DNA from 4 places in the Mesorhizobium sp. M4A.F.Ca.ET.022.05.2.1 genome. Region 2 is predicted to be linked to each of the others. Evidence: predicted binding sites of a transcription regulator. Region 2 holds the regulator's gene; each other region holds the start of a gene.
What was found. Region 2 encodes LexA, which represses DNA repair genes until DNA is damaged. Its sites were predicted from a motif close to TGTTCNNNNTGTGTTCNG; they were not measured.
Positions count from the first base shown of each region.

Region 1 (3,193 bases), on a different contig from region 2:
GAAGCGGTCCTCGAAGGCGCGCATCTGGAAGGACGCGCGGACCAGGATCGCCATGTCGTTCAGATTGTGCTTCTGACGCTGGTAGGCCTCGATCGCCTCGCCGACGGCGCGCGCCTCTTCCTCCGAATCCCAGGCGGCATGGACATGCACCTTGTCGTCTTCGGGGTCGTTTCGGTCGGTGAACAGCGTCTTGCCGAAGCGGCCTTCGTTAAAGGCGATGAGATGCGACGCGGCGCCGAGGATATGCGCGGTCGAGCGGTAGTTGCGCTCCAGCCTTATGATGGTGGCGCCGGGGAAATCCTTGTCGAAGCGCAGGATGTTGTCGACCTCGGCACCGCGCCAGCCATAGATCGATTGATCGTCATCGCCGACGCAGCAGATGTTGACGGTGGCCGGGCGGGAATTCCCCTCCCCCTTGAGGGGAGGGTGGCCGGGCGAAGCCCGGTCGGGTGGGGTCCTCGCGGCAGTGCTCGACGCCCCTGTGCTCGATGACCGGGCGGTGCCTTCTGCGGCGACCCCCTCCGCCCGCTTCGCGGGCACCTCCCCCTCAAGGGGGGAGGATTGCGGCCGCTGCGCCAGCAGGCGCAGCCACATGTACTGCGCGGTGTTGGTGTCCTGGTACTCGTCGACGAGGATGTATTTGAAGCGCTTGTGATAGTCCTTCAGCACGTCCGGATAGGCGCGGAAGATGCGGATCGGGTGGCAGAGCAGGTCGCCGAAATCGCAGGCGTTCAGGGTCTGCAGCCGCTCCTGATAGGCCTTGTAGAGTTCGCGGCCCTTGCCGTTGGCGAAGCTTCGGGCGTCGCCCTCGGGGATGTCGGCGGGGCCGAGCCCTTTGTTCTTCCAGCCGTCGATCATCTGGGCGAACTGCTTGGCGGGCCAGCGTTTGTCGTCCAGCCCCTCGGCCTGGATGAGCTGCTTGATCAGACGCACCACGTCGTCGGTGTCGAGGATGGTGAAATCGGATTTGAGACCGGCAAGCTCGGCATGGCGACGCAACAGCTTGACGCCGATCGAGTGGAAGGTGCCGAGCCAGGGCATGCCCTCGACACTGCCTTCGCCGATCAAATGGCCGATGCGCTGCTTCATCTCGCGCGCGGCCTTGTTGGTGAAGGTGACGGCAAGGATCTGCGAGGGGAAGGCCTTGCCGGTGGCGAGGATGTGAGCGATGCGCGTGGTGAGCACGCGCGTCTTGCCGGTGCCGGCGCCGGCCAGCACCAGAACAGGGCCTTCGGTTGTCTCGACAGCCAGCCGCTGCTCGGGATTCAGCCCCTTCAGATAATCGGGCGCGCTGTTTTGGCCGCTGCGGGCGGCCATGGCGCGCGCAGCTATGCCGGACGGGGCTGCTGTGGGCCGCGCATTCGGTTCGTCAAAGAAGGGCATGTCTTCCGAAAACCCGGACATTGCCCCCGAATGTAGTGATTCGGCAGCGAAAGACCAGAAGTGTCTCCGTTTTGTTCTGGTTAGCGACAGGATTTGCCGAGCGCGGTGTCTCTTCGGCCTCGGCAATTGCCTCAAATCCTTGTCGTGCCTTATCCGGCGGGTGCCCGCATGCGCTCGCCGATCTTGTCGGCCACGTAGCCGGCATCGCGCGCCGCGCCATGGATCATGGTGGAGGAGGGCGAATGCTGGAAATGCAGGCCGCAGACATACAGTCCCGGCTCGCCTTCGACGGCACCGCGATATTGCTTGACCCGGCCGCTGTCGTCGAAGATCGGCAGCTTGATCCAATCGAGCCCGGCCCGGAACCCGGTGCACCAGATGATGTTCGAAACGTCTAGAAGCTGGCCGTCGTCGAGCAGCGGTTTGCCGTTGCGGGCACCGGCGACGCGGGCGACCCGGCGGACGCCGGCGCCGTCCAGATCCTGCGGCTTGACCCGGATCAGCGGCAGGCCATGAGAAAGATGCCCCGGCTTCGCCTTGCGGCCCATCGGCGTGTCGACCGTAAGCAGACGGTGGAAAACGATGCGGAAGACGAACGGAAGGACCGCGCGCATCGCGAAAGAGCCATTGTAGGCGACCGGGATGTGGCCTGGGTGGCGGCCCGACAGCCAGACCTGGTGCGTGCGCGCGACATCCATGGCTATTTCAGCGCCGGAATTGCTGGCGCCAACCAAAAGCACGCTGCCCGGATTGAGCTGCACGGGATTCTTGTAGGCGCTCGAGGACAGTTGCCGGATTGACGGATCGAGCGACGCCGCGAAATCCGGGATCTTCGGCTTCTGGTAGCTCGAGGCCGCGGCGACGACGTGCCTGGCGATGTAGCGGGTCTGGCCGGCCGTGACGATGTAGAGCTTGCCGGAGCGGGTTACTTCGTCGACCTTGACGCCGGTGCGCACCGGCAAGGCAAACCTCCGCGCATAGGCCTCGAGATAGTCGGCCATCTCGTCCTTGGTCGGGAATGAATAGCGGGCAGCGGGGAAGGGCATGCCGATCAGACCGTCGAAGCGCGCCGGCGTGAACAGGCGCAGCGAATCCCAGCGCGAGCGCCAGATGTCGCCGACGCGTTCGCGGCCCTCGAGAATGACGAACTTCACCCCCTTGCGGGCGAGGTGATAGCCAACGGAAAGGCCATTCTGGCCGGCGCCGATGACCACGACGTCGACATGTTCTTCCCTCAGAGCAGGCCGCGTTTCGTCGCCTGATGGCATATCGCTGCCGGTTGCCCGCAGCGCATCGGCCTCCAGATGCATGAAGGCCGCTCCCGGTTCCAGCAGCGTGCCGGCGCGTGTCCTGGTCTCGGCGATGCGAATGTTGTGACGGCCGCGCATTCCCTGCATCGTGGCCGGTCCGGATGTCGAAGTCGGGGTCATGATCGCTCCATTTGGTTCGTCAGTCATGGACCAGAAATAGCGGAACGGCGCGGCGGCGCTTCGGGGAGACACCTCACGGCGGAAGAAAATGCGATGGGGATTTTCCCCCATGCCCTCAGGTCAGATGTTTTTCTGGGTCAGATGAGCCCGTTCTGAAAGGCGTAGGCTGTCGCGGCGGCGCGCGAGTTGACCGCCAGCTTGTCGAAGATGTTGCTGAGATGCCGGTCGATGGTCTTTTCGCTGAGGCCGAGCTCGGTCGCTATCGACCTGTTGGTCCTGCCGGTGGCGACCAGGCCAAGGACTTCGATCTCGCGCCCGGTCAGGCCGTGCGGGCGCGAACTGGCCGGCCCGACCAGAGCCGTGACGCGGGCAAGTTCCGG
Region 1 is NZ_RZOJ01000153.1:6,613-9,805, forward strand. Features, by position in the region: gene EN745_RS17760 (UvrD-helicase domain-containing protein) at 1-1,404, opposite strand, end outside; gene EN745_RS17765 (FAD-dependent oxidoreductase) at 1,533-2,813, opposite strand; gene EN745_RS17770 (helix-turn-helix transcriptional regulator) at 2,951-3,193, opposite strand, start outside.
Region 1: the regulator LexA is predicted to act here: its motif matches at 1,445-1,462, upstream of EN745_RS17760 (UvrD-helicase domain-containing protein).

Region 2 (3,193 bases):
ATCAACGAGGCGATGCGGCGCACCGGCATCTATCACGTCATCTCCATCTCGGGCCTGCACATGGCGCTGGTCGCCGGCACCATCATGCTCTTGCTGCGCGGGGCCTTTGCGCTGTTTCCCGACTTCGCCTCGCGCCGGCCGGTCAAGAAATATGCCGCCGCCGCCGCACTCGTCTCGATCGCCGCCTATCTCGTCTTTTCCGGCATTGTGGTCGCGGCCGAACGCAGCTTCATCATGCTGGCGGTGATGCTTGTCGCCGTGTTGTTCGACCGGGCAGCGCTCACCATGCGCAATCTGGCGATCTCGGCCATCGCCGTCATCCTGGTGTCGCCGCACGAAGTGGTCGGCCCGAGCTTCCAGATGTCCTTCGCCGCCACGGCTGCCCTGGTCGGCGCCTATGCCGGCTGGGCCGACTATCGCGCCGACAGGACGACCACGCCGCCGCCGAAGCGATCGTTCCTTCGCTTTACGTCGCGCAAACTGGTGATGGGGATGGGTGGCCTTGCCATGACCTCGATCATCGCCGGCAGCGCCACGGCGCTCTTCGCCATCTGGCACTTCCAGCGCGTTTCGCCACTCAGCCTGGTCGCCAACCTGGCCGTCATGCCGATCGTTTCGGTGGTCATGTTCCTGGGGGTCGCCAGCGCCCTGACGATGCCGTTCGGCCTCGACTGGCCATTCCTGTATCTGATGGGCAAGGGCCTGACCGCGATGATCGCGATCTCCGGGTGGATTTCCGAACGCTCGCCGGTCGATGCCGTCGGGCTGATCTCCATCCAGTCGGTGCTTTTCGTGACGATAGCGCTGGTCATCGCGACCATGGCCACGACCTGGCTGAGACTTGCGGCGATCCCCTTCGCTCTGGCGGGCCTGCTGACGGTTTCCAATACCCGCACGCCCGATGTGCTGATCTCGGAGGATGCGCATCTGGTGGCGATGCCGATCGGAGGCGGCGAGCTCGCCGTCAACCGGGTGCGGTCGAACGAATTCACCACCGACAATTGGAAACGCGCGCTGGTGGCCGAGACCATCGTCGAGCCGGAGACCTTCGAGACAGGGGATGCACGCTTCGACATCGATCCGCTCGACCTGCCGCCGGGCTCGCCATTTTACTGCAGGGACGGGCTATGCCTTGCCCGACATCCGTCAGGCGCAATCGTGGCGCTCGCGGAAAACCGCAAGACGGCGCGGCCGGCCTGCGCCTTCGCCGACCTGATCGTCATCGACGACGCCACCGCCTACAGTCCCTGCTGGAATTCGCTGGCCCTCGTCGTCACCAAACGTCAGCTCGCCCGCTCCGGCAGTGCCGCTGTCTTCTTCGATCCGCAATCGGCGAGCGCGCAAGCAACAATCCGCTACGCGGTCGAAAAGCCCTACCGGCCATGGCACGAGCAGCGCAAATACTCTCGCGAGGCGAGGGGACTGCCGCCTTACCAGAGACCCGAAAAACCGGTGGTCAAACTGGCGCCGTCGGCTCAGTAGCGCCGGATCAGGCCGACCAGCTTGCCTTGCACCTTGACCCGGTCAGGGCCGAAGATGCGGGTCTCATAGGCAGGGTTGGCAGCTTCGAGCGCGATCGATGCGCCCTTGCGGCGGAAGCGCTTCAGCGTCGCCTCTTCCTCGTCGACCAGCGCCACAACGATCTCGCCGGGGCTCGCCGTGTCGGCGTTGCGGATGATGACCGTATCGCCGTCGAAGATACCGGCCTCGATCATCGAGTCGCCCTTGACCTCCAGCGCATAATGCTCGCCGCCCGAGATCATGTCCGGGGGCACCGAGATCGAATGCGTCTGGTGCTGGATGGCGTCGATCGGCACGCCGGCGGCGATGCGGCCCATTACCGGGATCGACACCGCCGACACAGCGTCGTCGTCATTGCTGGGGGTACGCGACGGCGACGCCGGTTTGATTTGCCGACCGAGATTGCCCTGTCCCAGGCTTCCCTGGATGACGCTCGGCGAAAACTTCTTCGCCGCATTGAGACCGGGCGCGATCGAGTAAGGCAGGCGCAGCACTTCCAGAGCACGCGCCCGGTTCGGCAGCCGGCGAATGAAGCCGCGCTCTTCCAGCGCCGTGATCAGCCGGTGGATGCCCGACTTCGAGGCGAGATCGAGCGCCTCCTTCATCTCGTCGAACGAGGGCGGAATGCCGCTTTCCTTCAGCCGTTCATGGATGAACATCAGGAGTTCATGTTGTTTGCGCGTCAGCATGGCGGCCCCCACGGGTTCTGAAACCAGAATCAGAAAAACAAACCCAGAACAAACACTATCTGTTCCAGTTGTGTTCCGCAACCGTTTAAAGTTTAATGAATGCGTTGACGTTTTGTTCAGCGTAGCATCAGCACGCGGCAAGCGTCGCCTGCGGCTGCAGCCGGGGCGAAGGGCTCCCGCACGACAAGGCCGTTGGCGTCGGCGAGCATGCGCAGCATCGAGGAGTCCTGGATGCCGAAGGGGGTGGCAACCATTGAGCCGGCTTCTTCGCGGACCACGGCGCGCACGTAATCCTGCCTGAGATCATTGGCCTGCATCGCCGTGCCCAGGCGTGCCTCGCGCAGGTCCTGCCGGAAGTCGCAGCCACCGAGTCGCGCCAGCAAGGGCTTCAGGAACAATTGCGAGCAGACCAGGCTGGCGACAGGGTTGCCCGGCAGGCCGATACAGCGCGTGCGCCCCATCCGGCCGAACATCAGCGGCTTGCCCGGGCGCATGGCGATCTTCCAGAAATCGAGCGTCATGCCTTCGCCGGTCAGCACGTCGTGGATCAGATCGTGGTCGCCGACCGAGGCGCCGCCCAGCGTGACGATGACATCGGCCTGCTGCTCGACGGCCTGCCTGACCAGCGCGGCGATCGCTTCCTTGCGGTCGGCGGCGATGCCGAGATCGAGCGCGCGGGCGCCGACCGACTGAGCGGCGGCGGCGACGCCATAGGCGTTGGACGAAATGATCTGGTCGGGACCAAGCTCGCTGCCGGGCGGCAGCAGTTCGTCGCCGGTGGCGATGATGGCGACCAGCGGCCGCTTCACCACGCTCAAACACGGATGGTTGGCGGATGCCGCCAGCGACAGTGCCGCGGGATCAAGCAGGCGGCCCCTTTCGAGCAGCACATCGCCTTGCGCGAAATCGAGTCCGACACGCCGGATGTTGCGTCCTTGCGCCGTCGGCTGGGTTACCTCTACCGTGCCGCCGCCCAGGTCCCT
Region 2 is NZ_RZOJ01000482.1:18-3,210, reverse strand. Features, by position in the region: gene EN745_RS31050 (ComEC/Rec2 family competence protein) at 1-1,482, shown strand, start outside; gene lexA (transcriptional repressor LexA) at 1,476-2,210, opposite strand; partial or broken gene EN745_RS31040 (molybdopterin molybdotransferase MoeA) at 2,327-3,193, opposite strand, start outside.

Region 3 (3,193 bases), on a different contig from region 2:
CACCGCCCAGCGCGGCGACGAGCACGGCACGATCGTGGCTTCCATAGCTCACGACATTCGTGACGTCGCTCAGCGCGATGGATTCGGCCGGCGGCGTTACCGTGATCGTAATCGTCGCCACATTGCTGTTGCCCTGGCCGTCGGTCGCGTAGACCGTGAAGCTGTCGGTGCCGACGAAGCCGGCCTCGGGCGTGTAGTCAAACAGATTGCCGTTCAGAAAGTCGGCATGATAGTGCAGGCTCGAGCCGTAGTGACCCTGGTGAAACGGGTAGTAGTTGCCGTCGAAACTCGTGCTCTGCTCGAGGGCGCCGTGGTCCGGCCCGTCCACGACGATAAAGCTCAGGAGATCGTAGTCGGCATCCGCGGCGCTGAATTTGATGTCGTCGAGAAATTGCCCCTGCGAAACCGACACATTCAGATCGGCGGCGCTGGGCGCATGATTGACGAAGCTGTCGGGCTGCAGCGCGCCGCCTTCCAGGATGATCTGATGCTGTCCGTACTGGGTGTTTTCGCCGCCGAAATATTCGTTCGCGCCGATCCATGTCACCGTGATGGTGTCGGGGCTGTCGGCGTTGACCGAGACAATCTGGGCCGACATGAAAGCGGCCTGGTCGGACAAGGTGCGGATGAGATTGCCTTCATTGTCGAAGACCTGCGTCTCCACCGTCGTCCAGGTCTCGGTTCGTCCCTCGTTGGTGAAGCTGGTGATGGTGAAGAAGCCGTCGAAGACATCGACCGAAGCCAGGTCGATCCCACCGAACGGGAAATCCGGCTTTGCTCCTATTGGCCCGATCACATCGCCGTCGGTTTCGGTAATGCTGAAAAGGACCGCGTCAGGGCTCGGATTGGGATTGTCGGTTTCTTCCCATACGGTGAGCTCGCTGCCATTGCTTAAGGTCGGCATCCTGTCTTCCTCGCCTTCGCGCCTGGACGTGCTGTGGATGCCCCCCGATCCCAACGATAGCATCGTACGCGCGTCGGATCGGTGACAAACCCGGCCGCGCCCCGCCTTTTTCCGATGTGGTTAATTATGTGTGTCGAGTGGGAATCCGTTTCTCCAGTCGGCGTCGGCATTTGTTCTTGTAATGTTCTTGATCAATCCGAAAATCTGTGGTTGTCTTGGTTGACCCGCTCGCCGCCTGATCGCAGGACCGGCGGGCGGATAGTGGGGGCAGAGCAAGATGGTGGCGCGGGTTCGCACGGTCGCTTTCCAGGGCATCGAGGCCGTGCCGGTCGATGTCCAGGTGATGATCGCGCCGGGCAAGGTCGGCATGCAGATCGTCGGCCTGCCGGACAAGGCGGTGGCGGAAAGCCGCGAGCGGGTGCAGGCCGCGCTGCATGCGTCGGGCCTGTCGATGCCGTCGAAGAAGGTCACCGTCAACCTCGCGCCGGCCGACCTGCCCAAGGAAGGCAGCCACTACGACCTGCCGATCGCGCTCGGCCTGATGGCGGCGCTCGGCGCCATTCCGGGCGATATGTTGGCCGGGTATGTCGTGCTCGGCGAATTGTCGCTCGACGGCACCATCGCGGCGGTCGCCGGCGCGTTGCCGGCGGCAATCGGCGCCAATGCCGAGAACAAGGGCCTGATCTGCCCGTTCGGCTGCGGACCGGAGGCGGCCTGGGCCGGTAAGGACTTCGACATCCTGGCGCCGCGCAGCCTGATCGCGATCGCCAACCATTTTCGCGGCACGCAGGTGCTGTCGCGGCCCGAGGCCGGCATCCAGCTTGCCGCGCGCGACCTGCCCGACCTCGCCGACATCAAGGGCCAGGAGAGCGCCAAGCGGGCGCTGGAAGTGGCGGCGGCCGGCGGTCACAATCTGCTGATGGTCGGGCCTCCAGGTTCTGGAAAGTCGATGCTGGCGCAGCGGCTGCCGTCGGTCCTGCCGCCGCTGGCGCCGAAGGAACTTTTGGAAGTCTCGATGATCGCCTCGGTGGCGGGCGAACTCGGCGAAGGCAAGCTCACCGACCGGCGGCCGTTCCGCGCCCCGCATCATTCGGCCTCGATGGCGGCGATGGTGGGCGGCGGCTTGCGGGCCCGGCCCGGCGAGGTCTCGCTTGCGCATCACGGCGTCCTGTTCCTCGACGAATTGCCGGAGTTCACGCCGCAGACGCTGGATGCGCTGCGCCAGCCGCTGGAGACTGGCGACTGCGTGATCGCGCGCGCCAACCACCGCGTCACCTATCCGGCGCGCATCCAGCTCATCGCGGCGATGAACCCGTGCCGCTGCGGCATGTCGGGCGAGCCCGGCTATCGCTGCCTGCGCGGCGAGCGCTGCCGCACCGATTACCAGGCGCGCATATCAGGCCCGCTGCTCGACCGCATCGACCTCAGGATCGAGGTGCCGGCGGTCTCGGCCAGCGACCTGATCCGGCCCGACAAGGCCGAGGCCAGCGCTTCGGTGGCGCAGCGCGTGGCGCGCGCCCGCGCGATCCAGCGCGAGCGGCTCGAACGGCTTGGCGCCGCCAGCGCCACGACCAACGCGCATTGCCCGCCCGCGATCATCGAGGAGATCGCAAGGCCGGATAGCGCGGGCCTGACGCTGCTGAAGGACGCCAGCGAGAAGCTCGCCTTTTCGGCGCGGGCCTATCACCGAGTGCTGAAAGTGGCGCGCACGCTGGCCGACCTCGACGCCAGCGAGACCGTCGGGCGCATCCATCTCGCCGAAGCGATTTCCTACCGGATGAGCGCGGAGCGCATGGCGCAGGCGGCGTAGAGCCGCCGGATGCCGCGCGTAGGCAAAACATATAGGCTAGTGCCGAAGTGAACCTTTTGGAGGGATGACGGGCATGTTCAGGAAGGGGATTGCCGTAACCGCCGCCGCCGCCTTGCTGCTGGGCAGTGTCCTGCACGCTTCGGCCGCAGGTCAAGGAGGACCTGGCGCACGGAACCAAGTCGCAAAACAAGGCACTCGAAACCATAAGGTCAAACAGGGCGCACGAAAGCCTGCCGTGAAGCCAGGCCGGAAGAGCAGGAAGCCCGCTGCATCTCATCTTGCGGTGCCCAACAGCAACAACGGCAACGTTGCGGTGGGCGGGCCCTATGTCGGTTTGAAATACATCGGAAACGTTCCATGACGGGCCGCTGCCGTTCAGGCGATCAGCCAGCGGCTACCGCGCCTTCAGCTCCAGCCGCCGTCTATGCAGCACCGGCTCCGTATATCCGTTCGGCTGGACTGTGCCCTTGAACACCAGG
Region 3 is NZ_RZOJ01000235.1:3,974-7,166, forward strand. Features, by position in the region: partial or broken gene EN745_RS37670 (hypothetical protein) at 1-45, opposite strand, end outside; partial or broken gene EN745_RS37675 (calcium-binding protein) at 191-967, opposite strand; gene EN745_RS22550 (YifB family Mg chelatase-like AAA ATPase) at 1,182-2,714, shown strand; gene EN745_RS22555 (malate synthase G) at 3,109-3,193, opposite strand, start outside.
Region 3: the regulator LexA is predicted to act here: its motif matches at 1,076-1,093, upstream of EN745_RS22550 (YifB family Mg chelatase-like AAA ATPase).

Region 4 (3,193 bases), on a different contig from region 2:
ATTACCCGCTCCAAATAAAAAGGCCGCTCCAAATGAAGCGGCCTGACGAGTGGATTGCTGTATAAAGCTATCTTCGACAATGCCGCAGGCGCGCGCGACGTTCAGACTCGGCCAGAACCGATCCTGAATTCCCTTCGATATTGGTCGCGAAATGGCGCATGTCGATTACTGATGCAAAAACGGACCGCACTAGAAAACCAAACCACTCTGGAAGTCAATCCAGCCACTGAGTTTCATAGGCTCACCGCGCCAGTTCCTTCAGCCCGAAACGGATCAACTTCGAGGCGTCGGCGCCTTCGCCCGCCGCCTTCAGCGCCGCCGAAACCGCGTTGGCCGCGATGTCGCGCGAATAGCCGAGATTGACCAGCGCCGAGACGGCGTCGGTGATCGGCGCCGGCGCCACGCCCTCGCCGAGCTCCTGCTTCAGCCCGATCGTGCCCGAGGCGGCGCCCGCATAGGCCGGCGCCTTGGCCTTCAATTCGGTGACGATGCGCTCGGCCACCTTCTTGCCGACACCCGGCGCGCGCGACACCATGGCGATGTCGCGCAAGGCGATCGCGTTGGCGAGGTCGGCCGGCGCCAGCGTCGAGAGGATGGCCAGCGCCACCTTGGCGCCGACGCCCTGCACATTGTTCATCAGGAGCCGAAACCATTCGCGCTCAAGCGCCGACTGGAAACCGTAGAGCCGGATCATGTCCTCGCGCACATAGGTCTCGATGAACAGCACCACCGCCTCGCCGGGCGACGGCAGGGAGGCCAGCGTGCGCGCCGAGCAATGGGCGACATAACCGACGCCATGCACGTCGACGAGGCAGAAATCCTCGTCGATCTCGTCCAGCGTGCCCTTCAGTTTGCCTATCATCGCTGTCCCCTTACGCCAGCGCTGCAATCCGGTAGGCGGCGCTTTGCCGGTGATGCGCGTGGCAGATGGCGATGGCAAGCGCATCGGCTGCGTCATCGGTGTCGAACACCGCTTTCGGCATCAGCACCTTGACCATCATGTGGATCTGCTTCTTGTCGCCGTGGCCGACGCCGATCACCGCTTTCTTGACGGCGTTGGGGGCATATTCGGCGACCACCAGCCCGGCGCGCGCCGGCACCAGCATGGCGATGCCGCGCGCCTGGCCGAGCTTCAACGTCGCCGTCGCATCCTTGTTGACGAAGGTCTGCTCGACCGCGGCCTCATGCGGCATAGCTTGATGCAGCACCTCGACCAACCCATCATGCAGTTGGCAGAGCCTGATCGCGAGCGCCGCCTTGTCGTCGGAACGCACCGTGCCGGAGCCGACGAAGCGCAACGAATTGCCGAGGCTCTCGACGATGCCCCAGCCGGTGCGCCTCAGCCCCGGATCGATGCCGATGATGCGAATCGCTTCCCCCATGCGCCGAGTCTACCTCCAACGCAGGGCGATGCCAGCAAAATGTGAACAAACCAGAAACGGCTCAGGCAGGGACAGGCAGCTTCAGAATTTGGTCTGATGAGCCATATTGCGTTGCTTTCGAGAACCGGAGCGAAGCGTACTCAAGTGCAGTGAGCTGCGCGCAAAATCAAGAAGCGCTACAGCGTCCTTTGCGCGTCCGAAAGGACGCGCGGCGCTGTAGGGAAGCGCAGAAAACGGCGCTGGATGGCCATCAGAGCGAATTATCAAGCTGCCGGATCAGCCGCGGGCGAAGGCCGTGTTCAGCAGGCTGATCTGGTCGGAGACCGGATTGACGCGGCGGGCGGCTGGCGGCATGTCGGCCAGCGCACTGCCGTAGATCTCCTCGTCCATGCGGCGTACCAGCGCCTGCAGGCGCAGCGAGCGGGTGACGAGGTCGAGAAATTCCTTCGGCAGTTCGTTCCAGCCGATCGCCTCGTCATGCGCGGACGCGGTGTCGAGCCGTACCTTGGACTTTTCCGAGGCGACCTGGTCGCGGGTCATCTCGCCGGAATTGGCGGCGCGCTGCAGCAGCAGCCAGGAGGCAACCTGCATCAGCCTGGTGGTCAGCCGCATCGATTCGGCCGCATAGAGCGTCGCAGCCGTCCGCGACAACTTCTTGGCCTCGGCCCGGCCCTTGCCGTCGAGATATTCGGCGGCCTGTTCGACGAGGCCCATGCCCTCCTGATAGAGCGGCTTGAAGGATTGGGAGAAAACCCGGCGCTCCGCCAATTTGATGGTTTTCGCGCTTCCCTTGGAAGGCTCGTTCATCGCTACGCCCCTGCACTGCCGCAAGCCGAATCGGCATTCTTGCCGTAACGCCCTGCACCCTAAAACGACTGAGCTTGAAAATGCGCTTCGCCGCCGGTGAAGGCAAGCACATGTTTAACGAAGGGTTAACGGCCCGGCCGACGGTTCCCGCGGACAAAAAAAGAGCCGCGGATAAGGCGGCTCTCAGGAGTTTAACAGGGAGGCGTCAAACAAAGTGGCTCCAACCACTCGGTAAGAATCCAGATCACTGGATGCGCATAGTAAACGCCTGTAAAGCTTAATGAAGTCTTAACGGCGCCGAGATTTTTTTACCAGGCGCGCCGCTTCTGTGCCGTAACAGGACAGCCGCCGTGATGCCGAATCGGCCCCGGCAATGTGGTTCGGGCCATGGTCCGCCGCACGGCTGCGAATGCCGGTGCCGAAACAAGCCCGCCTCCCACGCGACATCGTTCCGAAACAGGCGCCACGCTAAACGCCCGCTCCTCTGAACCGGCGGGCAAATCCGCTCGACCGCAAATCGCCAGGAGCGAACCCATGGACTGGTATTCGATTGTCAAGTTTCTCCACGTCGTCTCGGCCACTCTGTGGGTCGGCGGCGGTTTCGCGCTGTTCCTGCTTGGACTGCTTGCCGAGCGCGCCGGCAATGTCGAGGGCAAGCTGCAGGCGATGCGCGCCACCGGGCAGTTGGGCAACCGCTACTTCGCGCCGATGTCGATGCTGACGCTGCTGTTCGGCCTCATCATGTGCGCTTTCTGGGTTGGCTTTTCCGACCTTTGGATCCTGATCGGCCTTGCCGGTTACGCCACGACCTTCGCGATCGGCATGCTCGTGTTCAAGCCGAGCGCCGACCGCATGGCCGACATGATCGCGAAGGATGGCGTGACTCCGGCCGTCCTTGCCGTGGGCCAGCGCGTCATGGGCGCCGCCCGCTTCGACTATTCGGTGATGCTGGTGATCATCGCCGACATGGTGCTCAAGCCGACCGTGCACGACATCGCCATCCT
Region 4 is NZ_RZOJ01000043.1:7,361-10,553, reverse strand. Features, by position in the region: gene EN745_RS07765 (RNA ligase) at 1-2, opposite strand, end outside; gene ruvA (Holliday junction branch migration protein RuvA) at 242-862, opposite strand; gene ruvC (crossover junction endodeoxyribonuclease RuvC) at 873-1,382, opposite strand; gene EN745_RS07750 (DUF1465 family protein) at 1,659-2,189, opposite strand; gene EN745_RS07745 (DUF2269 family protein) at 2,724-3,193, shown strand, end outside.
Region 4: the regulator LexA is predicted to act here: its motif matches at 1,424-1,441, upstream of ruvC (crossover junction endodeoxyribonuclease RuvC).